Regions from separate parts of the Dellaglioa sp. L3N genome, predicted to be linked through region 2. Evidence: predicted binding sites of a transcription regulator. Region 2 holds the regulator's gene; the other holds the start of a gene.

Region 1 (15,357 bases), 200 kb from region 2:
ATTTGATATTGAACATAATCGTGTTTGATCCTTTGGTGTCTTTCAATCGCGATTAGAATAGTGATTAATACTTGGTTAAAAATCAACTAGAACCACGCATAAATTATATATTATTAAATAATGTTGATATATTATTTAACAATGTTAAAGTTATTATATATAAGTAAGAAAAGAGGAAATTATTATTAATACATGGTACGAGAATATGACGGATGAAGATATGAATTTTATTAAGCGGTTTACACTATCGTCGGGGTCGCTAAAGCAAGTAGCAAAAGAATATTCAGTTTCATATCCGACAGTACGGAATAGACTAAATGATGTTATAACTAAAATTGGACTAATTGATGAGAAAGATAGTGAACCATTTATAGTGAATCTTATGCGTCTAGTAACGGATGATCAAATTAGTTATAGTGCAGCAAAAAAAATTATAGAATTCCATGAAGGAGAAAAAAATGAATGAGTTAACATTTTTCGTAATAGTGATACTTTTAATTTTGATTGAGACATATTGGTTGGCAAACACAAAATATTTTTGGCTTGGTGGAATAATACCCCTGTTAGGTACAATTGGTATTGTTTTGGTAATGGTTGAAAGTCAACATTTAGTTTTTAAAGATTTTATAATGGCAGCTATTGGAATTATTGTTTTATTGGTTTTTTGGGGTGATGGGCATGATCGTTATACTAAAAGAACTTTAAAAGAAAAAAATAAGATGTTAAGTAAGGATTTGAGTCAAAAGAAGAATAAATAAAAAAGCTGATGCATTCCTATGCCAAATATCCGGACAAAAATATTGTTGAAATATAACTAAATTTTAAAAATATTTGCTGATAACCCCATTTTAGGAAAGGAAAAGCCTTTTGCATATTATTGGTAGCCATTCTTACAATTATCAGTGGTATAAAGACAATTAAAACAACAGTTAGTACGTCTACTCCGCTTTTCAGTACAACTTCCGGTATTGTTAACTAATGAATAAAATGATTTCCATCAACGACGATAGTATAGATCCAATAAAATAGCCTACACAATTAGGCTGAAATCCAATTGTGTAGGCTATTTGTCTAGCGTTTAGGACGACGCTTCATTTGTCCGCTTTCGCCAATTTCGTAATCTGAATCATTCATTGATTCAACGCTACCAAGTAAGTAACCATTACCAACTTGAGAGAAGAAATCATGGTTTGAGGTTGAGGTTGAAATACCGTTCATAACGACAGGATTAACATCCGAAGCCGTGTCAGGAAATAAAGGATCTTGGCCTAAATTCATCAAGGCTTTGTTGGCGTTATAACGTAAGAAAGTTAAAACTTCCTCAGTCCAACCAACTTCATCGTAAAGTTCGTGAGTGTATTTTTCTTCATTTTCGTATAATTCAAAAAGAAGATCGTACATCCATGTCTTCATTTTTCCTTGTTCTTCTTCAGAAAGTTCATTGAAGCCTAATTGGAATTTGTAACCAATGAAGGTACCATGAACAGATTCATCACGTAAAATTAATTTGATAATTTCAGCAACGTTAGCTAATTTATTATGACCTAGATAATAGAGTGGCGTATAGAAGCCAGAGTAGAATAAGAATGTTTCAAGAAAGACAGAAGCTACTTTCTTTTCTAAAGGCGTTCCAGAATGGTAAATACCATTAATCCGTTGAGCCTTTTTTTGTAAAAATTCATTTTTATCAGTCCATTCAAAAATCTCAGTGATTTCCGAAGCTGTATTCAATGTTGAAAAGATTGATGAATAACTTTTAGCATGAACCGATTCCATAAATTGAATATTATTCAAAACGGCTTCTTCATGTGCCGTCCGTGTATCATGACGTAATGATTCCATCCCGTCTTGAGATTGGACAGTATCCAACAAAGTTAACCCACCAAAATCATGACCAACTAATGTTTTTTCTGCAGGACTTAATGTCCGCCAATCATCTAAATCATTTGAGAGTGGGATACGGGTATCTAACCAAAATTGTTCGGTTAATTTTTCCCAAGTTGCTTTATCAACTTGATCTTCAACTTCATTCCAATTAATTGCCTTATAACTATCATTATTCATTTAATTTTCCTCCGTTACAGTTTAGATAACACAACTCTCACATGCATTTGCGCCAACTTCTTCTTGATCATCAGTAAAGGTTCTAATGTAGTAAATTGATTTGATACCTTTATTATACGCATAATTACGTAAGATGTTTAAGTCACGGGTAGTCATTTTATCTGTCCGGCCATTTTTCCATTCATAGAGACCTTCAGGAATAGTTGAACGCATGAATAAAGTTAAACTAAGTGATTGATCGATATGTTCTTGAGCAGCAGCATAAACGTCGATTACTTTACGCATATCCATGTCGTAGGCTGATGTGTAGTATGGAATTGTGTCATTTGAAAGGTAAGGAGCTGGATAATAAATTTTGCCAATTTTCTTTTCTTGACGTTCTTCAATTCGGTTAATGATAGGGTGGAGACTAGCAGTTGTATCATTAATGTATGAAATAGAACCATTGGGTGCAACGGCAAGTCTATTTTGATGGTAAAGGCCATCTGCTTGAATGTCAGCTTTTAAAGCAGCCCAGTCTTCTTGATTAGGGATGTCGATACCGTCAAATAGAGCAGCGACTTTATCAGAAGCAGGACCCCAATCTTCATTGATGTACTTGTCAAAGTAGGCACCTGTTGCGTAGCTACTTTTTTCAAAGTTATGGAATGTTTCATGCTTTTCTTTTGCGATCGTATTTGATGATTTCAATGAATAGTAGTTAAGCATCATGAAGTAGACATTAGTGAAATCAATTGAGTCTTCAGAACCATAATGCATATGATTCTTAGCGAAGTAGGCATGTAGGCCCATTGCGCCTAAACCAATCGTATGTGCCAATTTGTTACCATTTTGAATAGGAGGCACAACATCAATATCTGAATTATCAGTTACAAAAGTTAAGGCACGAACCATTGAATCAACTGAACGACCGAAGTCTGGAGAAGCCATCATATTGACAATGTTAGTTGAACCTAGGTTACATGAAATATCAGTTCCCATAACGTCATAGCCTTGCGCGTTATTCACAACTGAAGGTGTTTGAACTTGCATAATTTCTGAACAAAGATTACTCATGATAATTTTACCGTCAATTGGATTAGCACGATTAGCAGTATCAATATTAACGATATAAGGGTAACCAGATTCTTGTTGTAATTTTGAAATTTCAGTTTCTAGTTCACGAGCACGAATGGTTTTCTTAATAATATTTTCGTTGGCAACCATATTGTCATATTCTTTTGTAATATTAACATATGAGTAAGGCACACCGTATTCTCGTTCGACACTGTAAGGATCAAAGAGGTACATCGTTGCATTTTCTTTAATGAGTTCATAAAATTTATCAGGGACAGTAACGCCTAATGATAAGGTTTTAACTCGGATTTTTTCATCAGCATTTTCCTTCTTTGCTGAAAGGAAAGCCACAATATCTGGATGGAAGACATCTAAATAAACAACTCCAGCACCTTGACGTTGACCCAATTGGTTAGAGTATGAAAAACTATCTTCTAACAATTTCATAACGGGGAGGACACCAGAAGCAGCGCCTTCAATGCCCTTAATTGGAGCACCAGCGCCACGTAAGTTACTAAGCGTAATACCAACGCCGCCACCAATTCGTGACAATTGAAGTGCTGAATTAATGCCGCGACCAATCCCATTCATATCATCAGTAATTTGAATTAAGAAACAAGATACTAATTCGCCACGACGTTTACGACCTGCATTTAAAAAACTAGGTGTAGCAGGTTGGTAACGTTGGTGGATCATTTCATCAGCTAAATTCATGGCTAAATCTGTATCACCGTCAGCAAAATAAAGGACGTTCATGGCAATACGATCAATATAATTTTCAAGATAATAAGCATTATTATCTGTTTTAAGCGCATATTGGGCATAGAATTTGTAGGCAGCCATAAATGTGCCAAAATGGAATTTTTGAGCTGCTAAATAAGCGTAGACCTTTTCGATAAATGAGAACTCATATTTATTGTAAAAGTTAGTTTCAATATAATTGTTATCAATTAAGTAATCAAAACGAGCCTGTAGTGAATCAAATTGCATTGTATTTTCGGCAACATTTTCTTTCAAAAAGGCGGTCAAGGCTTCTTGATCTTTTTGAAGTGGAATTTGACCGTCTACAGGAATATTGATTTCATTATTTAAATCATAATAAGTGACTTTATCACTATTTAACGTTTTTAATGTCAATTTCATCAACTACTTTCTTCATATTAGTGACATCTTCTTCAGTGCCATTGAATTCAAATTCGTATAATAAAGGAACGTTATAATCGGTTGCGATGTCTTTTGCTGTAAAAATAAAAAGTTGGGCGAAGTTACGGTTTCCACCGCCAACAACACCCAGTATGTTTTCTCGATTTGATTTGTATTCAATGAAGTCATTGACTGATTCAGTGAGCCCAATCTCATAGGTTGGAATAACCAATAGGTAGGGTTCATTCAATTCAACGAATGGGTCCGTTGGGTCAATTTCAAATGAAGGGTAACCAATTTTATTGATGAAACGACGTGTTTGACCGGTAATGCTAAAGAAAACAATTTTCATTAGACTGCCAACTTTTTAAGCATATCAGGACGAAATCCAGCGATTGTATCGAATCCAGGAGCTTCTACAACTGGAACAGCTTGGAATCCTTGGCCTTTCAAGTAGTCAATTGCGTTATCATCTTCAGAAATATTACGTTCGTCAAAGTCGACGTTATTTTCTTCTAAGAAACGTTTTGTCATTTTGCATTGGATGCAGTTATTTTTTGTAAATACAGTAATTTTTTTCATGATATAAAATCTCCTTTAGCATTTTGTTAATAAGATAAGTATACAGCACAAAAAGTAAAAATCAATCAAAAAAGCGCTACATATTGTATGATATTAAGTTGCATTACACAATATGTAGCGCTGAAAGGCTTGAATTGTTTATATTAAATTTAGATTGCGAAAAGTTAAATTTCTCCGTATTATAGAAACTATTGAGAAAGTAGGGAAAAAGATGACTAATTATTATTTTACGAAAAATCCAGATGTCATTCATGATGAAAAGGAATGGACATTTGAACTGATGAACAACGAATTTAAGTTTACCACAGATAACGGTGTATTTTCAAAAAAAACAGTCGATTTTGGTTCAAGAGTTTTATTAAATGCATTTGAGCAACAAGAAATAACTGCTGGCAGTTTATTAGATGTGGGATGTGGGTACGGTCCAATAGGACTTGCTATAGCCAAGAGTCAACCGGAACGAAAAGTTGATATGACAGATGTAAACGAATTGGCATTAGAATTAGCAAAGAAAAATGCCACAATTAATCATATTAGTAATGTAAATATTTTCGAATCGGCGGCTTATGACAATGTAACGAAGACAGATTACGCTGCAATTATAACCAACCCTCCTATTAGAGCAGGCAAAGATGTCGTTCATGCCATTTTAGGTGGCGCGTTTGATCATTTAAAATCAGGCGGTCAATTATTGGCTGTACTACAAAAGAAACAAGGTGCTGGTTCAGCACAAAAGAAAATGACTGATGTTTTTGGTAATTGTGAGATTATTTTAAAAGACAAAGGGTACTATATTTTGATGAGTGTGAAGTAGATGCCAGAAAAATTAACTGAACAACAAAAAGAATTTTTTATGCGTGAAGCTTTATATGAAGCAAGAAATGCAAAAATCATTGGTGAAGTCCCAATTGGTTGTGTTGTTGTACAAAATGGTGAGATTATTGGACGTGGGCATAATATTCGAGAACATGTGCAAGATGCAACGTTACATGCTGAAATCTTAGCCATTCAAGAAGCGTGTGCAACGGTGCATAGTTGGCGTTTAGTAGACACACAATTATTTGTGACATTAGAACCGTGTCCAATGTGTAGTGGTGCAATTATTAATGCCAGAATTCCAGAAGTTTACTTTGGTGCATTTGATCCAAAAGCGGGGACGGCAGGTAGCATTGGCAACCTATTAACCGATGAACGCTTTAATCACCAAGCGAAAGTTGAGTCTGGTTTATTATTAGAAGAGTCTAAAGACCTACTCCAATCGTTCTTTAGAGAAGTGCGACGTAAAAGAAAAGAAAAAAAACGAGCACAAGGGTAGCTTTTTATTAGAATTTAAGGTATTATAATAGTTGCCGCAAGGCCTTAAGGCAATGGTGTGCTTACGAATTGTGTCAGGTCCGGAAGGAAGCAGCACTAAGTTTGATTCACTTTGTGCCTTAAGTAATTATGATTATTTAAGACTCTTAGTCAGAAATGGCTAAGAGATTTTTTTATTTAAAAAACTATTTATAGATTTTGAAAGGGGAGATTGTGATGAGTTACCAAGCTTTATACCGTGTCTGGCGTCCACAACGATTTAGTGATTTAGTTGGGCAAGATATGATTACTCAGACATTGAAAAATGCAATTATGACACATCAAACAAGTCATGCTTACATTTTTAATGGCCCACGTGGAACAGGGAAAACCTCCGCAGCCAAAATTTTTGCCAAGGCGGTTAATTGCCGCTTTCAAGAAAATGGCGAACCGTGTAATAAATGTGAAACCTGTGTTGCTATTACGAATGGTCAGTTAAATGATGTCATCGAGATTGATGCTGCATCTAATAATGGCGTTGAAGAAATTCGCGATATTCGTGATAAAGTAAAGTACGCACCCACACAAGCCGATTTTAAAATCTATATTATTGATGAAGTTCATATGTTGTCTACGGGGGCCTTTAATGCTTTATTGAAGACACTTGAAGAACCACCTGAAAATGTTATTTTTATCCTTGCTACAACAGAGCCACATAAGATTCCAGCTACGATTATTTCACGGACCCAGAAATTTGATTTTAAGCGGATTACACCAGCCGATAGTTACGCACGGATGGTTTATATTCTGACAGAAAAAGAAATCGAATATGAAGAATCAGCGCTTAAGGTTATTGCGAAAGCTGCTGAAGGTGGGATGCGTGATGCCTTGAGTATTTTAGATCAAGTCATTTCGTTTGGTGATAATAAAGTCACTTTAAATAATGCTTTGATAGTTACGGGTAGTGTGACGCAAGATAAAATTCAAAAATATGTGACAGAAGTTAGCCAAAAAGAAACCACTAAAGCATTAGAAACCATTCAAGAAATTATTGATGAAGGTAAAGATTCAACGCGATTAATAGAAGATTTAATTACTTATGGTCGTGACTTATTGTTATACCAGCAAGCTCCCGAGCTCATTAATCAACTTGAATTAGGGATGGTTAACGATACGTTTAAAGCGCTATCGCAAACGATTTCTGCTGATTTTTTATATCAAATGATTAATATTTTAAATGAGATTCAGCAACAAATGCGATTTACGACGCATCCAGATGTCTACTTAGAAGTCTTGACGATTCGTTTATCTCAGTTTAGTGCTGTTGAAACAAGTCGTAATGATAAGCAAGAAATCGGGCAATCAAGTCTCAGTTCAGATGCTTCTGAACAAATAGATCGTTTAACAAAAACGGTTGCTACTTTGAAAAAAGAGCTTGCTGATTTAAGTAAAAATGCGAGTCAACACCAGGCTTCAGCACCAGTTAAACCAAAAAAAGTTGCCTCAAATCGAAAGAAAACCACATTAAATTTATCTCAAATTTATCCGGTTTTAGATCACGCAACGAAGGAAAGTTTGGTACAATTAAAACAGGTTTGGCCAGAGCTGTTACAACAACTATCAGTAACACAACGTGCTATTATGCAAGCCAGCGAACCTGTTGCGGCTAGTCCTGACAGTGTCTTGGTTAGTTTTAACTATGACTTTTTAGCAACGAAGGCATCGGGTGATACAGAATTGCTTGACGCACTCGGTAATGGGTTGGATCGGTTACTGCACAATGTGCCACAGTTGATTTGTATTACAGCGGAGCAATGGCCGGAAGTACGTAAATCGTACATTCAACAAAGTAACCATGAAGGAACAGAAACAATCATTGAACCAGTTCCTGAAGTAGTTGAACCAATTATCTCAAAAGCCGAAGAAATTTTCGGAACAGAAAATATAGAAATTAAACAAGATTAGAAAGGGAGTAATTTATAATGATGCGTGGAAATGGAAATATGCAAGGTATGATGAAACAAATGCAAAAACTACAAAAAGAGATGACAAAGGATCAAGAGGCTTTGAATGCAACTGAATTTGTTGGTGAAGCTTCCAATGATTTAGTCAAAGTAACCTTTACCGGTGACAAAAAAATGACTGATATTGTGATTAAAGAAGAAGCTGTTGATCCTGACGATGTTGATATGTTGCAAGATTTAGTGATTATGGCTGTTAATGATGCCATGACAAAAATTGAAACAACAACAGCAGACAAGATGGGTAAATATTCTCAAGGAATGCCCGGACTATAAACTTAAAGTTAAAGAAGGCTAAAGAAAATGCAATATCCTGAACCTATCGCAAAATTGATTGAAAGTTATATGAAATTACCAGGTATTGGTGGCAAAACTGCTACAAGATTAGCTTTTTTTACAATTGATATGGATGAAGATGATGTCACGGACTTTGCCAAATCATTGATATCTGCCAAACGAGATCTACATTATTGTAGTATTTGTGGCAATATTACTGAAGAAGATCCTTGCCAGATTTGTTCGGATTCATCACGTGATCAAACGAAAGTAATTGTTGTAGAAGAACCCAAAGATGTCATGTCTTTGGAAAAAATGAAAGAATATCATGGCTTATACCATGTACTTCATGGGGTTTTATCACCAATTGAAGGCAAAGGGCCTGAAGATATTAATATCACAAGTTTGTTAACCCGATTGCAATCACATCCTGATATGCAAGAAGTGATTATTGCGACAAATGCAACGCCAGAAGGTGAAGCAACATCGATGTACCTATCTCGATTGATTAAGCCAGCTGGCATTAAAGTGACACGATTAGCTCATGGATTATCTGTGGGTAGTGATATTGAATACGCGGATGAAATGACGTTGTTCAAAGCCATTGAAGGCCGGACTGAAATATAGAAATGAGCTCATATAATGTTTAATAAAAAACCAAAACTTAAATTACGTAAAGAATATGATGCTAAGTTGTTAGACGCGATTGATCGAGCTAAGTTAACTTGGGATCAAGCAAAGCAAACGGAAGAAGCTATTTATGAAGTTGATGCGGAATTAAGCAATGAAACCCAGATGGCGAGAGCGAGATATTTCTTTCTCTATAACGAAGCACGTGTTCGTGCTGTTAAAGGTCATATGCAAGCATCAGTTATTGCACATTAAATAAGAAAGAACGTTGGGACAATTGAATAACTTGTCTCGGCGTTTTTTTGTAAGTTGGCGATTAGATTTATTAAACGAGAGATAGTATACTAGTAACAGGTTTATCTTATGGACAGGTTTTTAAGATTCAAGTACAATAATAATAAGTATTGGGGTCGTTAATATGACTGGCAAATTTGTAACGATTGAAGGACCAGATGGGTCTGGAAAAACGAGTGCTTTAAAAGGCATTATAGAAAAAATTCAATTGAATTTAGCGAGAGAATTGGTTGTAACCCGTGAACCAGGTGGAAATCCAATTTCCGAAGCTGTTCGTGGTATTGTCTTAAATCAAGATTACCCAGAAATGGATAAGCGAACAGAGGCTTTATTATTTGCGGCATCAAGACGTCAACATATTGTTGAAACGATTTTACCGGCACTTGAAGCCGACAAATTAGTTATTTGTGATCGTTACGTTGATAGCTCAATTGCTTATCAAGGTGCGGGGAGAGATATTGGGACTCAGGCAGTTGCTGATATGAATTTATTTGCAACAAATGGGACAAAACCTGATTTAACTTTATATTTTGATGTTCCATCAGAAATTGGCTTGAAACGAATTTTTGAGTATCGTCAAAATGAAGTAAACCGATTGGATGATGAGAAATTAGCTTTTCATCAAAAAGTCCGTAGAGCTTATCAGCAGTTAGCAGTAGAAAATCCAGAACGGATTGTTACTATTGATGCCACACAGCCTTTAGACAAAGTTATTGCAGATTGTGTCAAAGTACTGATGGGAAAATTACCCGAGTCTTTTAAATAAATGAAATGAGGGAATTCAAATGAAATTAATTACAGCGATTGTTCAAGATAAAGATAGTAACCGATTGAGTAATGTCTTTATCGATGCCAATGTTCGTGCAACAAAATTGTCGACAACAGGTGGCTTTTTAAAATCTGGTAATACAACTTTCTTAATTGGGATTGAAGATGAACGGGTTGATGATGTCTTACAATTGATTAAAGAAACGTCATCAAGCCGTGAACAATTTATGGCACCTCCTGTTAACTTGGATGTTTCAATGGATGCACAAGTGCCATTTCCTTTAGAAGTTCAAGTCGGTGGTGCAACAGTATTTGTCTTGCCAGTAGAACAGTTCCATCAATTTTAGGAGTAAATAGTAATGGCAGAAATAAGTACTGAAGCCAGTAATATGACGGTTCAGACGTTACAACCACTATTAATTGAACATTTTAAAAAATTAACAACTACTAATCAATTGGCCCATGCGTATCTATTTGCGGGTCAAGAAGGTGTTGGTAAGACTGAGTTGGCGCAATGGATTGCAATGCGACTTTTTTGTACCGCTGATGAGAGCCAGAAGCCTTGTGGTATCTGCGCAGAATGTCAACGGATTCTATCAGGTAACCACCCTGATGTTGTGGTTGTAAAACCTGAAGGTCAGTCAATTAAAGTTGATCAAATTCGCTTTTTGAAATCAGAATTTTCAAAAAGTGGGGTTGAAGGTAATAAAAAGGCTTTTATTATTGAAAAGGCTGAAAGTATGACGGCTAGTGCCGCTAATAGCTTACTTAAATTTTTGGAAGAGCCTGTTGGAAATGTGACAGCTTTCTTATTAACTGAAAATAAAAATCAGATATTACCAACGATTCAATCACGTTGTCAATTAGTTAATTTTGCGGCACTTTCTCAAGATAAGCTGATTCAAAGTTTATTAAGTAAAGGGGTCTTAAAAGACCAAGCTAATCTACTTGTGCACGTTACTGAAAGTCTTAGTCGGGCTGAAGCGTTAGCACAGGATGAAACCTTTGTCGAGATGACGAATCAAGTATGGCATTGGTTCAGTAAGTTATTGAAGAATGATGCTGAAAGTTTTATTTTAGTTCAGACGAAATTAGTGCCACTTGCGAAAGAAAAGGCGCAACAAACCTTAATGGTTGATTTGATGACGTTATTGGCACGCGATTGTTTATTGGTTCGTTATGATCGTAAAGAGCGAGTTAGTTTTTCTGGCCGATTAATAGAGATTGAAAAAGCCATTCAAGTAATTAGCGATAAAAAATTAGTCGATATATTAAATGATTTTTTACAAATTAAAACGATGCTTCAAATGAATATCGCGTTTCAGAGTGTTATTGAAGCAACGACGTTAGAATTAATAGCATTATAAAATATGAAATGAAGGTGATTTTGTGGATAAGCGTCAACTATATGATAATTTTGTAGCTATCGAAGAAGAAATGAAGCGAATGTTGTCGAGTTTTGAAACAATAAAATCTGATATGACTGGTGTTCTTGAAAACAACGCTGAATTGGAAATTGAAAACCAACATCTTAGAGAAAGACTAAGTGAGATAGAACGACAAACATCTAAGGATTTCAATAAATCTTCTGATGCAAATCTGTCAAAATCGCGTCAAAATTTAGAAAAATTATATGATCAAGGCTTCCATGTTTGTAATATTGAGGGGATGTATGGTTCACGTCGAGTAGATGATGAACCTTGTGCCTTCTGTTTAGATTTAATTTATGGGGAGCGTGAATCATGAGTGAAATAGCTGCACAAAGTAGTTTTCAAGGTGAAAAAACGACGGGTTCTTTGTATTTAGTGCCAACGCCAATTGGTAATTTATCTGATATGACGTTTAGAGCAATCGACATTTTAAAAGAGGTCGATTACATAGCAGCAGAAGATACGCGGAATACCCAAAAATTGTTAAATCATTTTGATATTGAAACGAGCCAATTGAGTTTTCATGAACATAATACGCAGGAGCGGATTCCACAATTTATTGAAAAAATTTTGGCTGGTCAATCAATTGCACAAGTTAGTGATGCAGGGATGCCTTCAATTAGTGATCCTGGGCATGATTTAGTGAAAGCATGTATTGAAGCCAATATTCCGGTTGTCCCACTGCCCGGTGCCAATGCTGGTATTACAGCATTAATTGCATCTGGATTAGCGCCACAACCCTTTTTATTTTATGGCTTTTTGTCACGTAAACCAAAAGACCAAAAAGAAGAGTTAGCGACGTTAAAGAATCAAACAATGACGGTCATTTTTTATGAAGCACCACATCGTTTAAAAAAAACATTAACGCACTTAGCTGCTAGTTTTGGTGGTCAGCGTAAAGTCGTGCTGTGCCGTGAACTAACTAAGCGTTATGAAGAATTTTTACGTGGTACTTTGGACGAAGCCATTGAATGGGCTAGTTCAGACCAAATTCGTGGTGAATTTTGTGTAATTGTTGAAGGTAATGAGTCACCAGAAGCAACTGAAGTTGACCATTTGGCTGGTATGTCTATTGAAGAGCAAGTGGCTTATTTAATTGAAACAGGTATGAAAACGAACGATGCGATTAAAGAAATTGCTAAAAAACAAGAAATGAAAAAACAAGAAGTTTATAATCTTTATCATCACATTTAAGGAGCGAATGTATTGGCAGACAATAAATTTAGTGAATCGCATCGTGCGGTTTATTATGAAGGCGACAAAAGTGGTCGTGTGACAATGGCGATGTTAATTAATATGATTATTTTGGTCTCAACAGATCAAAGTGATCGTTTAGGAATTACCGAAAAACACCTGACAGATTTGGGATTGGGTTGGGTTATTACACAATATCTGATTGATATTGCGAGAATGCCACACGTTGATGAAAAATTAACCTTAACCACAGAGGCTGTGTCATATAATCGTTTCTTCTGTTATCGAGATTTTTGGGTGCATGATGAAGCAGGTAACGAGTGTGCGCATATTCATGGGGTTTTTGTTTTAATGGATCATGAAACTCGTAAAATGACGCGTGTATTGCCTGAAGTTATTGAACCATTTGGTGCTGAATATACGCGAAGAATTGAACGACTAGAGAAACCCGTTGGTATTTCAGAAACGGATATGATAGCTTCTAAAAAATCATATGACGTTCGATTCTTTGATATCGATCCTAATCAACATGTCAACAATTCAAAATATTTTGATTGGTTATTGGATTCGTTATCAGAAGAATTTTTAATGTCACACAACTTAAAACATATGAATATTAAATATGAAAAAGAAATTCGTTATGGTCATAAAATTGATAGTGTTGTCTCGATTGCTGAGGCGGGCTTAAAGACTTTCCATCAGATTAAAATTAATGATGTCGTTTATTGTGATGCTGATTGTGAATGGACGGAACGTGAAAATGAATGATATAAAGGGTGTTGTCACTTTGTGATGATGCCTTTTTTATGTGATAAATTTACAATAATGCGTGATCCTAGTTGATAGGTAGAGAAGGTTGCAAACTAGATGTATAATCAACTAATAATAAATCTAACGATTTGGAGGCGTTCATGTGGGAAGAAAAGGCTGGATTATTTTACTGACGTTTATAACAGTTTCAGTTATCGGTGGTAACTTGTATAAGGTTCACGAAAAAAAGGTAGAAGAAAAAAATGAACTTGTTCAAATTAAGGTGGAACACAAATTTGTAGTAGAGTTGAAGAAAAGAGTTCCTGAGATTAAGTCAATAAAATTTAATAAAATATTTTATAATTCGTGGATAAGTGCTTATACTATGGATATTACATTAAATTCTGACTATGGATCGTCCCAGTTTAATTATAACGTAAAGACTAACAGGATATATGAGTTGGAAGATAACAATAGTGATAAGGGAGTAACAAAAGGAAAGGTTGAAGTCACTTATACTAACGGGAAAAAGACTAGTATATAGTTAAATAAGCTGAAGTTAGTTCTGACTTAACTTAGTTATTCAAAGTTTTGGGATGATCTAAATGAGACAGCATAAAACCAATAGTGATTTTTACTTGAAAACAACAAAAAAGAACCGTTATCTTGCCAAAGATAACGGTTCTTTCAAGTTTAATAAGGGAATTATTTTAAAAATAAGTTATGAGTTCGCATTAAGATCAATCGGGTTAAGCCCTATTGAACTGTTTCTTATGACAAGGCGTCTGCAACATAAATCGCAAGTTCTTCTTTTTCGAGTCCATTACTTAAACCAACTAATAATTTAATGCGGGCTTTCTGACCATTTAGGCCACGGCAGAAGATGCCGCCCATTTTCTTAAGTTGAACACCGCCACCTTCGTAGTCATAAACATCTTGTGCGACGCCGTTAAAGCAACGTGACACAATGACTATGGGAATATCACGATCAATTAATTTTTGAAGATTAGCTAAAACTTGTGGGGGAAGATTTCCGGCACCAAGTGCTTCAATAACAACACCGTTTGTTTGGTCGTTATCAAGGAAGCCAAGTAAATCAGCGTCCATTCCAGCATAAGCTTTGATTAAATAAACATGATCAACGACTTCGTCAATTGCTAGGCAAGTCTGGCTAAGTAATTCAGCAAAGAAATTAACACTATTTTTGGCGATGCTACCAATAGGACCAAAGGTGGGTGTTCTGAATGTTGCCACATTTGTTGTGTGGGTTTTTGTCACATAGCGAGCAGTATGAATTTCATCATTCATGACAACCAAGACACCTTTGTCGACTGCATCGTCACTTGCTGCGGTTAAAATAGCCGTTTGAAAGTTGTGTAAACCATCTGATCCAATTTCATTTGCTGAGCGCATGGCCCCTGTTAAAACGACAGGTAGATGGTTAGGTAAGGTGAGATCTAAGAAATAAGCTGTTTCTTCCAAAGTATCTGTACCATGGGTAACGACGACGCCATCGATAGCTTCATCTAGCGCACGCATAATTCTTTTTTGAATGATTAACATTTCTTTAGGACCAATATGTGGAGAGGGTAGGTTAAAGACATTTTCAGTGATTAAATCAAATCGGTCACTAAATGGATTTGCGACTTGATTTAAAGGGTTTTCGGCACCAGGTGCAACGGCACCTGTTTCTTGATTTTCAGACATGGCAATTGTGCCACCAGTATGTAAAATTAATATTTTTTTCATAGTTTCCTCCTTGCTGACACTTAGATTATACAGATTATATTGTACTTTGACTATGAATTTGTTACGGTATATGAAAGATAAGGTGGTCTAGAAGATGAAAGAAAAGC
Region 2 (15,357 bases):
CGAAGCAGCAAAAGAATTACTTGAAAAGACAATTTTAGGATTAGACCGCTCGACTGTTGATACAATCATTAGGGGGTAGTTAAATTGGAAAAATTAGAAGTTTTAGAAAAAAACAAATTTGACGAATTATTAGCAAATGGGAAGTCATTATTCTACTTTACGGCAGGTTGGTGTCCAGATTGTAATTTTATTGAACCAATGATGCCTGAGATTGAAGCAGAATACCCTGATTTTAAATTTTATAAAGTTGATCGAGACGAACAAATTGACCTTTGCCAAGAATGGGGTATTTTTGGAATTCCAAGTTTTGTTGCCTATGAAAATGGTACTGAACTTGATCGTTATGTTAATAAAGATCGTAAAACAAAAGAACAAATCGAAGCATTTATGAACAAACTAAACTAATTGGGGTGATGGTCATGTTTGAGCAAGTTTATAAAAAAGTAATGGTTGGCATTGATGGTAGTGTTCAGTCTGAACGTGCATTTAATCAAGCAGTTGACAGTACTTTAAAAAATGAAGCAAGTTTGTTAATTGTGCACGTCGTTGAACACAGTATTGATAATACCTTTTCGGAAGATGAAGATGATGTTACGACGGAAGTTGAACGTTTGAATGAGACATTAGCTGACTACAAGCAAGTTGCATTAGACAAGGGCGTTAAAAACGTTGAAACTGTTTTGGCTTATGGGTCTCCTAAGGTATTATTGAGCCGTGAAATACCAGAAGAAAAACACGTTGATTTAATCATGGTTGGTCAAACTGGGGCCAATGTTGTTGAACGATTTGTAAATGGGTCAACAACAGCTGCAATTCTTAGAAATGCACCATGTGATGTTTTAGTCATCAGCGATGATAAGAAGGGAACTAAAAAATAAACATGTTGATAGCAAGTTATAACTTAAAAAATGTTGGCGATACATTAATGGTCGTCTTACGTGAAGATGCAGAAAAACAAAATTCAGAATTAAAAAACAATGTTGTTCGTATTTTTAATGAAAAATCGAATGAAACGTTAGGCTTTAATTTTTTAGAAATTTCTAAAGAATTACCTGATTTGTTAGGTAATGGACAAGTCTTTTTAAATGAAAATCAAGTAGATAAGTTGAACGAGCTTATCAGTGCTGCTGGGTTTGATGATGTTCTTATCGTTGATGATGATCCTAAATTTGTTGTTGGATATGTAGCGGAATCTACTGAACATCCTGATTCAGATCATTTACATGTGACAAAAATTCAGGTTAATAATAATCAAATGTTGGATATCGTTTGTGGGGCACCTAATATTGAACAGGGACAATTAGTAGTAGTCGCAAAAGTTGGTGCAATGATGCCAACTGGGGCCATTATTTGGCCAGGCAAATTACGTGGTATTGACAGTTATGGGATGGTTAGTTCAGCACAAGAATTAGGGATCCCTAATGCTCCAACTGCACATGGTATTTTGGTTTTAGATGAAAAAACGAATCATGTTGGTGATGCTTTTGATTTTGAAAAAGCAGCTAAATTATTCGCATAATATAGATTTAAAAAAACTAATTGCGGTTATTAGCAATTAGTTTTTTACATAGTTAGGATGAATTTAATGGAGCGTTACGATGGACCCGCGTTTTATAAAAAAACGATAAAAAAAGAAGAAAATGTGCCTCGTCGTAATGATCATTTTGCACGAAAAGGAATTGAGACTAGTAGTCAAAATGAAAGTTCGCAAATGAATCATTATTCTCGAGGATTCAAGCCAAAACAAATACCCGCATTTTTAACGAGTAAAAAACATAATAAGAGTGTTGAGTATCGTCAGCTTTTAGTGCAATTAACTAAGGCAAAGGATACTTATTTGTTATTTGACAAACAGGATACTAGTTACTTTGTTGAAGCAGAGATTGAAGAGCCAAAAACAGAGTCGACTAAATTAATCCATATTGCAGATCCAGTAGTTGAGGATAAAGTAATACCAGAAATGCCATCCGTTTTAGCTGAAACAGTGGCAGAAAAGCCAGTACAACATGATAGCATTGAAAAAATTAATCAAGAGCCAAGAAAGATGGTTGTTAATAACAAACATGCATTAGCTCGTGGTTTGTTTGAAATTTCAAATTCTGAAAATGAAGCTCAAAAAGAGTTATCTGTTTTTAAAGATAAACCTGAAGTTTCGTCACGAGAAGAGCTTGCATCTGTTGATAAGAATCATCAAACTAATGAAGAAGTACAAGAAGTACAAGAAGTACAAGAAGTACAAGAAGTACAAGAAGTACAAGAAGTACAAGAAGTACAAGAAGTACAAGAAGTACAAGAAGTACAAGAAGTACAAGAAGTACAAGAAGTACAAGAAGTACAAGAAGTACAAGAAGTACAAGAAGTACAAGAAGTACAAGAAGTACAAGAAGTACAAGAAGTACAAGAAGTACAAGAAGTACAAGAAGTACAAGAAGTACAAGAAGTACAAGAAGTACAAGAAGTACAAGAAGTACAAGAAGTACAAGAAGTACAAGAAGTACAAGAAGTACAAGAAGTACAAGAAGTACAAGAAGTACAAGAAGTACAAGACAGTTATTACGATGACCAATCTGATGAAGAAATTGTCATTGCGGATGCAACCTACCAATTTCCATCACTTGATTTATTGCCAGATCCTATTCTAGAGAATGCTGGTGAATTGGATGATTGGGTTCTTTCTCAAATTGACGTGTTGAATAATACGTTAGAAGCTTTTCATGTTAATGCAGAAGTTGATGGTTGGACAGTTGGACCAACGGTGACACAATTCGAAGTATCATTGGCTGCTGGTGTTAAGGTAAGCAAGATTACTAATCTTGTCGATGATTTAAAATTAGCCTTAGCGGCAAAAGATATTCGTGTGGAAGCACCAATTCCTGGTCGTAGTAGTGTCGGAATTGAAATTCCTAATTTAAAATCAAGACCTGTCCTACTTTCAGAGGTATTAAGGTCGCCTGTATTTATGGAAAATAAATCACCATTAACAGTTGCATTAGGGGTTGATTTATTTGGTGAAGCGCAAGTAACTAATTTACAAAAAATGCCACATGGCTTGATTGCTGGGGCTACAGGTTCTGGTAAATCAGTCTTTATCAATAGTTTACTAGTCTCTATTTTATATAAAGCGACGCCAAATGAAGTTAAGTTGCTATTGATTGATCCTAAAGCTGTTGAATTGGCACCATACCATGATATTCCACATTTATTGGCGCCAGTTATTTCAGATGCTAAAGCGGCTTCTGCGGCTTTAAAATGGGCTGTTGATGAAATGGAAGAACGTTATCAGAAATTAGCTGCAGCTGGAGCTAAGAATATTGGTAACTTTAATCAAAAAGCAGAAGCAAATGGTGATTTTAGCTTAAAAATGCCATATATTTTAATTATTATTGATGAATTGGCAGACTTAATGATGGTTGCTTCAAATGAAGTTCAAGATTATATTGCTAGAATTACGCAAAAGGCTAGAGCTGCAGGGATTCATTTAATTCTAGCAACGCAACGTCCAAGTGTCGATGTTGTGACAGGAACCATTAAAAATAACATTCCGACTCGAATTGCGTTCATGGTATCAAGTCAAATTGATTCGAGAACAATTTTGGATACGGCGGGTGCTGAAAAGTTACTTGGCCGAGGCGACATGTTGTACCTCGGTAATGGGTCAAGCCAGGCTGTTAGGTTACAAGGAACCTATATCGAAGATGAGGTTGATTTGATTACTGACTTTGTTAGAACACAAGGAAAGCCAAGATATGCGTTTAATCCAGATGGATTGAAGAAAATGGCAGATCAGAATGAGCAACAAGACGATTTATTACCAGGTGTTTTAGATTTTATTGCACATGAACAGACTATTTCCACTTCTAAATTACAACGCGTCTTTTCGATTGGTTATAATAGAGCTGCAAATATTATTGATGAACTTGAAAATCATCATCATGTTTCACATGCTAAAGGGTCTAAACCCCGAGATGTGTATTTGACTGAAGATGAATTAAGACGAATGAGAGCAGAATTTTAATGACATTCTGAATATATTACCTTATTTTGAGTTTAGTTTATGGTAAAATTATAGAGAATGCTGTCAGAAAAGAGGATAATTATGAATAATCAAAAGGTATATTACTTTGTAGGAATAAAAGGCTCAGGGATGAGTTCTTTAGCATTAATTTTACATGACAAAGGATTCAACGTTGAAGGATCTGATATCGATCAGTACACGTTTACACAACGTGGATTGGAATTAGCTGGTATTAAGGTTTATTCATTTGATGAAAAAAATATTCATGAAGGGTTAACTGTAATTGCGGGAAATGCATTTACTGCTGACCATCCTGAAATAAAAAAAGCTCGTGAAATGGGCTTAGATGTTGTTAGTTATCCTGAGATGGTCAGTCGTTTGATGGAAGGCTACACAAGTATCGGAGTAGCTGGTTCTCATGGTAAAACAAGTACAACTGGACTTCTTGCTCATGTCTTGAGTGGAATCGCACCAACGAGCTACTTAATTGGTGATGGTACTGGTAAAGGGAAACCTGATGCAAGATTTTTTGTCTATGAAGCTGATGAATACCGTCGCCATTTTGTTGCGTATCACCCAGACTATTCAATTATGACGAATATTGATTTTGATCATCCAGATTATTTTACTGGCATTGATGATGTTTTTGATGCTTTCGAAACGGTTGCCAAACAAACTAAAAAAGGTATTTTTGCTTGGGGAGATGATCCTTTACTCCGTAAAATCAAAGCTGATGTTCCAATTTATTATTATGGAACAAAGGAAGCTGATGATTTCCAAGCTCGTGATATTAAACGAACGACTAAAGGGTCTGAATTTGATGTCTTTTATCATGATGAAGCATTAGGTCACTACAATATTCCTATATTTGGTGAACATAATATTTTAAATAGTTTAGCTGTTATTGCTGTCGCTCATTTTGAAAAAGTTGATTTAGAAGAAATTGCTAATGAATTGTTAAGCTTCAAAGGGGTTAAACGCCGATTCAGTGAAAAATATATTGGTGATATGACGATTATTGATGATTATGCGCATCATCCATCAGAAATTAAAGCAACAATTGATGCTGCTCGTCAAAAATATCCAGATAAAGAATTAATTGCTGTTTTCCAACCACATACGTTCAGTAGAACAATTGCATTGATGGATGACTTTGCGGTTAGTTTAAATCTTGCCGATAAAGTATATTTAACGGATATTTTTAGTTCTGCTCGTGAAACGTCAGGTAATGTTTCAAGTGAAGATCTTGGCGCAAAAATTGTTAAGGGTGGCGAGATTATTAAACTTGATAATCTTTCACCATTGCTTGATTATAGTAATGCAGTTGTTATTTTCATGGGTGCCGGAGACGTTCAAAAATATGAATATGCGTATGAAGATTTATTAAGTAATTTAAGTTTTAAAAATAATTAATTGTTAGGAAAGAAATGACGTAAAAGTCATTTCTTTTTTATTAGTTAATTCTTTTTAAAGAAAAGTAAAATGGCTTGATAATCTTAAATAATTTGATACACTGGTGCTTATACGAAATGGTAAATAAAGGAGCTAACAGTATGGCAAATGTCGGTAAATTAATTAATGAAATTGTTGAGGGCGATAAACTAACCGTGACTGAACGGATTATTAACCGCGATATTATGATTTATTTAGGATTAACCAATGATACGAATCCTTTATATACGCAAAAAGATTATGTTGAGCGTGCTGATTTTGAAACAATTCTTGCGCCTCCGGTATTAGTAATTGGTATTATAACAAGTTCAATTTCTAAGTTATTTCCGGGCCCAGGTAGTCAAATTGTGAACATTTCAACGAATTTTATATTACCAATTTATCAAAATCAAAATATTACATTTAAGTTTGAAATTATTCGTGTAGATGAAATGAAGGAAGTTATAACTATTTCTGTTGAAGCAGCGAATAAAGAAAATGAAAGAGTTTTGGATGCGTTAATTATGGTTAAACCACCCAAAATTTCTTAATTAATAGGAGGAAAATGAGATGGATAATCAGAATAGAGTTATTATTAATGAAAAAGATGGATTAAACAATTTCTTATCAAAATTATATGGTTATATGGCATTAGCCGTTGGCGTTTCAGCTATTACCGCATTTTTAGTTTTGACGGTCTTCCAACAATCAGTTTTCGGATTTATGTCAGCACATTCATGGTCAATTTGGGTACTCTTTATCGTTCAATTGGTTGTTGTTTTAAATATTAACGTCAAAGCGTCACGGGCGCCATTTGTTACATTTGCGTTATTGATGGGTTATTCAGTACTTGAGGGAGTAACGCTGTCGCTGATTATATCAATGTATTCAGCTGGCAATATTATTGCTGCGTTTGCCGCAAGTTCAGCTGTTTTTATAACAATGACAATTTTGGGTAATGTTACTAAACGAGATTTAACTAAAATAGGGACACAAGCTTTAGCTGCTTTAGTTGGATTAATTGTTGCTTCATTTGTAAACTTGTTCTTACAAAGTGAACTTATTAATTACGTATTTTCATATATTGCTGTTATTATTTTCACCATTTTAACAGCTTGGGATACACAAAAATTAAGACAAGTCTTTTTACAACGTGATAGCAATATTTCGGTTTCTAATCTAGCTATGACGGGTGCTTTGATGTTATATCTTGATTTCATTAATTTATTCATTTCGTTCTTACAAATTTTTGGTTATGGTGGTAGAGATTAAATATTAAATTAACAAAATAAGTTGGTAAAACCCCTAAGTTAGGCATTTGATAACTTAGGGGTTTTTATTACTTATTGAGTTATTGTGTGATTCATTATTAATCACGGCTGATGTTTGGTAAAATAGAGATAGAGATTTTTAAAGGAGACGGATATCAGATGACTAATACTAATGGAAAATTACTACTAATTGATGGAAATAGCATTGCCTATCGTGCATTTTTTGCACTTTATCAATCGGTAGACCGATTTACGAACCAAGCAGGTCTGCATACAAATGCATTATATGGCTTCAATAATATGTTGAATGTCATATTAGAAACTGAAAAACCAACACATGTATTAGTTGCGTTTGATGCAGGGAAAACAACTTTTAGAACTAAAAAATATGATAATTATAAAGCGGGTAGATCAAAAACACCCCCAGAATTAAAAGAGCAAATGCCTTATTTTAGAGAGTTATTGGCAGGATATGGGATTAAAACTTACGAATTAGCTGATTTTGAAGCGGATGATATTATTGGCACAATGGCTAAAAAGGGTGAAGAAGCTGGGTATGATGTGACTATTGTAACCGGAGACCGGGACCTTACTCAGTTAACAACTGATAAAGTGACTGTTTCTGTTACTAAAAAAGGAGTTAGTGAAATAGAAAAATTTACACCAGCACATGTGATGGATAAATTTGGATTAACACCGTTGCAGATCATCGATATGAAAGGATTAGTTGGTGATACTTCTGATAATTATCCTGGTGTTGCTAAAGTCGGTGAAAAAACAGCGATTAAGTTATTGACAGAATATGAGTCAATGGAAAATCTTTACGAAAATATTGATCAATTAAAGAAAAGTAAAATGAAAGAACATTTAATTGAAGATAAAGATCAAGCCTTTATGAGTAAAGACTTGGCAAGAATTCGCCAAGATGCACCTATTACGATTGATTTTCCAGAGACAAAATGGAATGGACAAGATTTAGACAAATTAGTTGCATTCTATGAAGAAATGGATTTTAAAAAGTTTTTGAGTCAACTGAATTTAAATCCAACGTCAGACAATGCTGAAATAGATTTATTTTCAGAGCCTAAAAAAACGGATTATACAGTTTTAACTCAGGATAATTTAACTGAAATCGCTCAATTAAAAAAGCCAATATCATTTTATTTAGAGATGTTAGATGATAATTATCATACTGCAGATTTTGATGGATTTACGATTGGTGATGGCAATCAATTTTTTGTTACACGCGATGTTGAGTTATTAAAATCACAAATCTTAGTTGATATTCTTTCAAGTGATTCAGTGCAAAAGAATGTATTTAATTTCAAACGTAATTATGTTGCGTTAAATCGACTGGGGATTCAGCTTGATGGAACAGGATTTGATCTTTTATTAGCCTCATATTTGTTAGATACAAGTGATAATAGTGATGATCTTAGTAAGGTAGCTCAAAAACATGATTATTACGATGTTAAGACTGATGAGGAAGTCTATGGTAAGGGTGTTAAACGCGGAATTCCGGAAGATGATGCTGTCTTTTTCAATCATATGGCATCGAAAGCTGAGGCATTACACCTTTTAAAAGAGCCTTTGATGGCGGGATTAGTTAAACATGAACAATTAGATTTGTATACAAATATGGAATTACCATTGTCACTTGTATTAGCCAAGATGGAAATTCGCGGAATTACGGTAGATGCAGATCGATTAAATGTTATGCAAGGTGAGTTTTCAATTATTTTAAAAGATATGGAAACTAAAATTTATGCAGAAGCAGGTGAAGAATTTAATATTAATTCGCCTAAACAATTGGGTGTGATTTTATTTGAGAAATTAAAATTACCAGTTGTTAAGAAAACGAAAACGGGTTATTCAACTGCTGTTGATGTTTTAGAACAACTTAGTACTGTGGCTCCAATTGCCGATTTAATTTTAAAATATCGACAGATTGCTAAAATTCAATCGACTTATGTTGAAGGATTATTGAAAGTGAGACATGCAGATAAGAAAGTTCATACGAGATACCTGCAAACATTAACGGCAACTGGTCGTTTGTCATCTGTAGATCCTAATCTGCAAAATATTCCAGTTCGAGTTCCTGCAGGTAAAAAAATTAGACAAGCATTTGTTCCTGAACATGAAGGCTGGAAAATTTTCTCATCTGATTATTCTCAAATTGAATTACGCGTTTTGGCGCATATTGCGCATGATACAAATATGCAAGAAGCTTTTAAAGAAGGCATTGATATACATGCCAATACTGCAATGAGAATCTTTAATTTAGAGTCACCTGATGATGTGACATCGAATATGCGTCGTACGGCTAAAGCAGTTAACTTTGGAATTGTGTATGGCATTAGTGATTATGGGCTATCACAAAATATTGGGATTACTAGAAAACAAGCACAAACGTTTATTGATACGTATTTAAATGAATTTACAGGTGTTAAGAACTATATGGAAAATGTTGTACGTGAAGCTAAAGATAAAGGTTATGTCGAAACGTTATTTCATCGTCGTCGTTACTTACCAGAAATTAATAGTCGAAACTTTAATTTACGTTCATTTGCTGAAAGAACAGCAATGAATACGCCTATTCAAGGAAGTGCGGCTGATATTATTAAAGTTGCTATGATTAATATGGATAAAATGTTAGAAAAAGAACATTTACAAGCCAAAATGCTATTGCAAGTGCATGATGAATTAATTTTTGAGGCACCAGAAGAAGAGATTGCTATTTTGCAAAAGAAAGTCCCTGAAGTTATGGATGCGGCTGTTTCTTTAGAAGTTCCTTTAAAGGTTGAAAGTGCATTTGGAGAGACATGGTTTGATACTAAATAAAATTATTTAGGGGTGATTAAATGCCAGAGTTACCAGAAGTTGAAACGGTTCGAAGAGGTCTGAGTCAATTAGTTATTGGTAAGACGATTAAATCAATTGATGTCTTATGGCCTAAGATTGTAAATGGGGATTTACTAGATTTTAAACGTGAATTAGAAGGTAGTAAAATTGAATCGATTGATCGATTAGGTAAATACTTACTTTTTCGTTTTAATAATCAAATGACAATGGTATCTCATTTGAGAATGGAAGGTAAATATTTTGTTCGGACTTCAGATGAACCCATTGAAAAACATTCTCATGTTATTTTTCATCTCACTGATGGGCAAGATTTAAGATACAATGATGTTCGTAAATTTGGTCGAATGCAGTTAATTCCGACTGGTCAGGAACGAACATTACCAGGTCTTAAGAAATTGGGTCCTGAACCGACGGATGAAGAATTTAAGCTTGGTTATTTTAAAAAGTACTTGTCGCGTAAGCATATGGCGATTAAACCTGTTTTATTAAACCAAGAGGCAGTTGCTGGGTTGGGAAATATTTATGTTGATGAAGTATTGTGGATGAGTAAAATTAATCCGGAACAACCAGCAAATTCGATTTCTGATGGTAAATTAGCTAAATTACGTAAAAATATTATTCTTGAATTAGCGACTGCAGTTCAGGCAGGTGGAACGACAATTAGGTCGTATACGGGTGCGTTTGGTGAGACAGGTCTGTTTCAATTTGATTTAAATGTCTATGGTCAGACGGGTAAGCCCTGTCCTAGATGTGGCACACCTATTGTTAAAATAAAAGTGGCACAACGTGGGACGCATTATTGTCCGCATTGCCAACCGTTAAAGGAAGTTTAAAAATGACTTATATACTTGGGTTAACTGGCGGAATTGCAACAGGTAAATCGACGGTTAGTCACATTTTTAAAGAAGAAAATGTGCCAGTTATTGATGCAGACGTAATTGCAAGGCAAGTTGTTGAGCCAGGATCAAAAACGATAAAAAGGATAAGTCAGACATTTGGTGAAGAATACGTCACAGTAGATGGAAGGCTAAATCGTAAAAAGTTAGGTAAGTTAGTTTTCAGTAATAAAAAGGCGTTAGAAAAATTAAATAATATTATGCATCCGATTATTAGAAAAGAAATTTTAGCACAAATCCAAATACAAAAGAAATCGGACAGTAAGTTAGTCGTCTTAGATATGCCCTTGCTGTTTGAACAAAATTATCAATTACTATGTGATGCAGTCATGGTTGCCTTCGTACCTGAAAATGTACAAATCAAGCGATTAATCAACCGAGATAGTCTGACTTTTGATGAGGCGCAGTCTCGTATTAAGGCACAGTGGTCAATTCAGAAGAAAAAAGAGTTAGCTGATTTTGTAATAGATAATTCAACAACGGTTGCCGTTACAAGGGGTCAAGTGCTAAACTGGCTTAGTACTCAAAATAATGTCTAACTAATAGGTAAATAAAAATGATGGGGTGTCACTATGAAATGTCCACATTGCCAACATAATGGCTCTCGAGTCGTTGACAGTCGACCAACAGATGAAGGTCGCGTTATCAGACGACGTCGTGAATGTGAAAATTGTGAATTTAGATTCACAACATTTGAGCGAGTTGAAGCCACGCCGTTACTTGTTATTAAGAAAAATGGCACGCGGGAAGAATTCAATCGTGAAAAAATTCTTAAGGGGATTATTAGGTCAGCAGAAAAGCGACCTGTTTCAATGAAAGATATTACACATCTTGTGGATCAAGTAGAAAATAGTGTTAGAGCATTAGGTGAAAATGAAATTTCAAGTCAATTGATTGGTGAATATGTCATGGGATTACTTGCTGATGTAGATGAAATTGCGTACATTAGATTTGCTAGTGTTTACCGTCAATTTAAAGATATGAGTGTTTTCTTGAAGGAATTGAACGAAATGATGGATCGGGATAAAGCACCCACGGATAAACAAGATTTGAAGGAATGATGATCAAATGATTAATACATGGGAAAATATGAGTCCGAAAGATGGCTACATTGTCTTAATGGATGAAAAGGTTACAAATGATGATATTGAACGACTAGACTACTTGTATCAACCTGTTATGGGCGTGATTGCGAGTGGCCTATTTTCACTATTAAAAGGTGAAGCAAGTCAGAATCCACAATTGTCTAACCGAAAAATGCACAGTGAGTTACTGGCATTATTGAATATTGATTTGCCAATGTTTTATGAGGCAAGAAGTGCCCTTGAAGCACTGGGCCTTCTAAAGAGCTTCGAAAAAGAAGATGCTTTGGGTAAAGTTGTTGTTTACCAATTGCGTCGGCCTTTACAGGCAGCAGATTTTTTCACGGATGATTTGCTCAGTATTTTACTTTGGGAATCAATTGGTGATAGTAGGTATCAAGCAATTACCGCCCGTTTTGCATTACCCGTTTTAAAATTAGATGGGTTTAAAGAAACGTCAAAAAGTTTTTTAGATGTTTTTCAAGTTAACCAGGCACATTTATCAGATAAACCTGATATTATTGCTGAAAGTAAAAAGGCTTTTTCAACGAATAAAAAAGCACCACAGAAATTGGTTGAAACAAGTGCTATTGAATCATTTGATTTTAAATTTTTTATTGAACTGTTGGAAAAAAGTTTTGTGTCATTGGATAAAATTAATGAACAACGCGATTTAATTATTTCAGAACATCTTTTATATGGGATTGATGAGATTGAAATGGCCCAGTTTATTGGCGATTCAGCTGACCTATCAACAAATGAAGTCGATTATAATATATTTAAACAGCATATTGCGCATAAATATAATCAACAGATTAAATTGAAAAAGCAAGCTGAATCAAAAAATGAGGACAGTAAAAAAATTAAGACAAAGTCCGTTGAGACACTAAAAAAAGCGGGTTTTTCTAAAGAAGATTCACAATTAATTCTCGCTAGTGAAGCTTATAATCCTTTCGATTTCTTGAAATCGTTAAAGGAGAGTAAGGGTGGCTATGTGACTGATAGTGAATCCTATTTGCTGCAACAACTTGTTCAACGACAAATATTTTCGAATGCAGTTATTAATATTTTGAGTCACTATATTTTAATTGATCGAGATTTAGCGACATTGAATAAATCTTTTGTTGATACAATGGCCAATGATTGGTCACAACAAAAAGTGAAGACGCCTGAAGATGCCATTAATCAGGTTCGTCAATTCAATACTAAAAAAACAGAAACTAAAGTATCTAATCAGCGCCAAAGAAAAATAATTAAAAAAGAAACTCTACCTGACTGGGCTAAAGATGATTATCAAGCACCAGAAGTAGATGTCAAAATTGATAAAGCCGAACTACAAAGACAGCTAGCAGAATTTAATAAAACGGCTCCCAAAGGAGGATAATAATGGAAGATTTAGGAACAGAACTTAAAAAATTTCTTGCAAAGGATAATCTGAGCGACAGATATCCTAATGTGAATTATCGTGATCTGATGAGTAAGGTCTATGAAGATTCTGATGTCATTGGATTTTTAGAAGCAAATAAAGCTGAATTAACCGAAGAAAACATTCAACGTGCTGATGCAAAGCTATATGAATTTTTATCTGAAAAGAATAAAGTTATTCTTGGTAAGGGGATGATAGCACCTGGATATAAGCCTCAATTAGTCATGAATAATCATATGATTGATGTTTCCTATGTTCCAACGGATTCTTTTATTGAAGCACAAAAGAGTAGAGCAGTATCCAAGCGGGTTAAATCAATGAGCATGTCTAAGGATATCAAAAATGCGACTATGAACAGTTTTGATATGGATGAACGTGGGGATGCACTTAGTAAAAGCTTGAAGTTTATTACAGAATTTGTTGCGGATCCTAAGTCTTATCATCAAGCAATGTATTTTTATGGCAGTTTTGGCGTTGGTAAAACTTACCTATTAGGTGCAATGGCTAATGAGCTAGCAAATCGCGGATACCAAACAACGTTAATGCATTTTCCTAGTTTTGCAGTTGAAATTAAGAATGCCATTAGCGATAATCGAGTTTATGATATGTTGAATGCTGTTAAAAAATCTGAAATTTTAATGATTGATGATATTGGTGCTGACGCAATGTCTAGTTGGGTTCGTGATGATATTTTAGGGGTTATTTTACAATATCGTATGCAAGAAGAGTTACCAACATTTTTTAGTTCTAATTTTTCGATGAAACAATTGGAAGAGGAACATCTACGCATTAGCCAAAGAGGCGAAGATGAGCCTCTTAAAGCTAAGCGAATTATGGAACGAATCCATTTTTTAGCAAAAGAAGTTAAAATTGTTGGTAAAAATCGTCGCCCTAAATAAGATTAATGGTTGCTAAAATGTGATAAAAATGGTTAAATAGTTATTAAATTGATACGGAAGATTACATTCTTTTTTTATGTCTACAGGGAGAGAGAGCATAGCTGGAAGCTTTCTTGGCAGAGAATAAGTGATGACCACTTCCATAATGTTGCCTAACTTTTGTTAGGTCGGATTGAATCCGTTAAAATCTATGGAGAAAGTTTTGCTTTGGTAAAACTTTGAATTTGGGTGGAACCACGTTAATCAACGTCCCTAATACACAAGCTTATTGTGTATTAGGGGCTTTTTTTGTATCAAAAAATTAAAAATGATGGAGGAAGTTAACATGTCAAAAATAAATATTACATTTCCAGATGGTGTCATCAAAGAATTTGATGCGGGCATTACAACAGAAGATGTTGCCAAATCAATTAGTCCTAGTTTAGCTAAAAAATCGATTGCCGGTAAATTTAACGGTGTCTTGGTTGATTATCTTCGTCCATTAGAAGCTGATGGGGCCATTGAAATCGTGACTAAAGAATCTGCAGATGGCTTAGTTGTTTTATGGCATACGGCTGCTCAAATTTTGGCCAATGCTTTGCAACAATTATACCCAGGTATGAAATTTGGTATGAGTTCTGATATTGAAAATGGGTTCTATTTCGATACAGATAATGGTGAAGCACAAGTTAGTGTTGATGATTTGAAAAAAATTCAAGACAAGATGAAAGCCATTGTTAAAGAAAATTTAAAAATTGAACGTCAATTAATTTCAAAGGCTGAAGCGCTTGAATTAGTTGCGGGGGATCCATACCGTGCTGAATTAGTTAAAGAAGCTACTGATGAAAATGGTCAAGTTGAAGTTTACAAACAAGGTGAATTTGTTAATTTGAGTGATGGTGTTCAATTACGTTCAACTGCTGATGTTAAAATTTTCCAATTATTATCAGTTGCTGGTGCATATTGGCAAGGTAAATCAAGTAACTCAATGTTACAACGTGTTTACGGAACAGCGTTCTTTAAACAAAAAGACTTGGATGCTGAATTAGTTCGTCGTCAAGAAGCGCGTGAACGTGATCACCGTGTAATTGGTAACGATTTAGACTTATTCTTTGTTGATCCTAAAGTTGGTGCTGGATTACCTTACTGGTTGCCAAATGGTGCGACAATCCGTCGTACAATTGAACGTTATATTGTGGATAAAGAAGTTGCAAATGGTTATGATCATGTTTACACACCAATCTTGGCTAACTTAGATTTATACAAGACTTCTGGTCATTGGGATCATTATCGTGAAGATATGTTCCCACCAATGGATATGGGTGATGGTGAAGAATTGGAATTACGTCCAATGAATTGTCCTTCACATATTCAAGTTTACAAACATCATATCCGTTCATACCGTGATCTTCCTATCAGAATTGCTGAATTAGGGATGATGCATCGTTATGAAAAATCAGGTGCACTTTCTGGTCTACAACGTGTTCGTGAAATGA

Evidence for each region. The regulator NrdR, encoded in region 2, represses ribonucleotide reductase genes. The targets are predictions, from matches to a motif close to ACACNATATATNGTGT.
Region 1: the regulator NrdR is predicted to act here: its motif matches at 4,951-4,966, upstream of nrdH (glutaredoxin-like protein NrdH).

What each region holds. Positions count from the first base shown of each region.
Region 1 is NZ_CM142928.1:484,901-500,257, forward strand. It holds gene ACVPPR_RS02350 (DUF2089 family protein) at 206-466, shown strand; gene ACVPPR_RS02355 (hypothetical protein) at 459-758, shown strand; gene nrdF (class 1b ribonucleoside-diphosphate reductase subunit beta) at 1,072-2,064, opposite strand; gene nrdE (class 1b ribonucleoside-diphosphate reductase subunit alpha) at 2,086-4,257, opposite strand; gene nrdI (class Ib ribonucleoside-diphosphate reductase assembly flavoprotein NrdI) at 4,235-4,615, opposite strand; gene nrdH (glutaredoxin-like protein NrdH) at 4,615-4,845, opposite strand; gene ACVPPR_RS02380 (class I SAM-dependent methyltransferase) at 5,057-5,659, shown strand; gene tadA (tRNA adenosine(34) deaminase TadA) at 5,660-6,160, shown strand; RNA gene ffs (signal recognition particle sRNA small type) at 6,202-6,288, shown strand; gene dnaX (DNA polymerase III subunit gamma/tau) at 6,376-8,103, shown strand; gene ACVPPR_RS02400 (YbaB/EbfC family nucleoid-associated protein) at 8,121-8,435, shown strand; gene recR (recombination mediator RecR) at 8,463-9,062, shown strand; gene ACVPPR_RS02410 (YaaL family protein) at 9,078-9,320, shown strand; gene tmk (dTMP kinase) at 9,484-10,125, shown strand; gene ACVPPR_RS02420 (cyclic-di-AMP receptor) at 10,145-10,474, shown strand; gene holB (DNA polymerase III subunit delta') at 10,487-11,494, shown strand; gene ACVPPR_RS02430 (DNA replication initiation control protein YabA) at 11,517-11,873, shown strand; gene rsmI (16S rRNA (cytidine(1402)-2'-O)-methyltransferase) at 11,870-12,751, shown strand; gene ACVPPR_RS02440 (acyl-[acyl-carrier-protein] thioesterase) at 12,764-13,519, shown strand; gene ACVPPR_RS02445 (hypothetical protein) at 13,665-14,045, shown strand; gene ACVPPR_RS02450 (asparaginase) at 14,273-15,250, opposite strand; gene brnQ (branched-chain amino acid transport system II carrier protein) at 15,345-15,357, shown strand, end outside.
Region 2 is NZ_CM142928.1:683,359-698,715, forward strand. It holds gene pepA (glutamyl aminopeptidase) at 1-79, shown strand, start outside; gene ACVPPR_RS03480 (thioredoxin family protein) at 85-405, shown strand; gene ACVPPR_RS03485 (universal stress protein) at 420-878, shown strand; gene ytpR (YtpR family tRNA-binding protein) at 881-1,519, shown strand; gene ACVPPR_RS03495 (DNA translocase FtsK) at 1,577-4,015, shown strand; gene murC (UDP-N-acetylmuramate--L-alanine ligase) at 4,097-5,428, shown strand; gene ACVPPR_RS03505 (MaoC/PaaZ C-terminal domain-containing protein) at 5,569-5,997, shown strand; gene ACVPPR_RS03510 (Bax inhibitor-1/YccA family protein) at 6,017-6,718, shown strand; gene polA (DNA polymerase I) at 6,877-9,558, shown strand; gene mutM (DNA-formamidopyrimidine glycosylase) at 9,579-10,412, shown strand; gene coaE (dephospho-CoA kinase) at 10,415-11,014, shown strand; gene nrdR (transcriptional regulator NrdR) at 11,048-11,536, shown strand; gene ACVPPR_RS03535 (replication initiation and membrane attachment family protein) at 11,544-12,941, shown strand; gene dnaI (primosomal protein DnaI) at 12,944-13,882, shown strand; gene thrS (threonine--tRNA ligase) at 14,208-15,357, shown strand, end outside.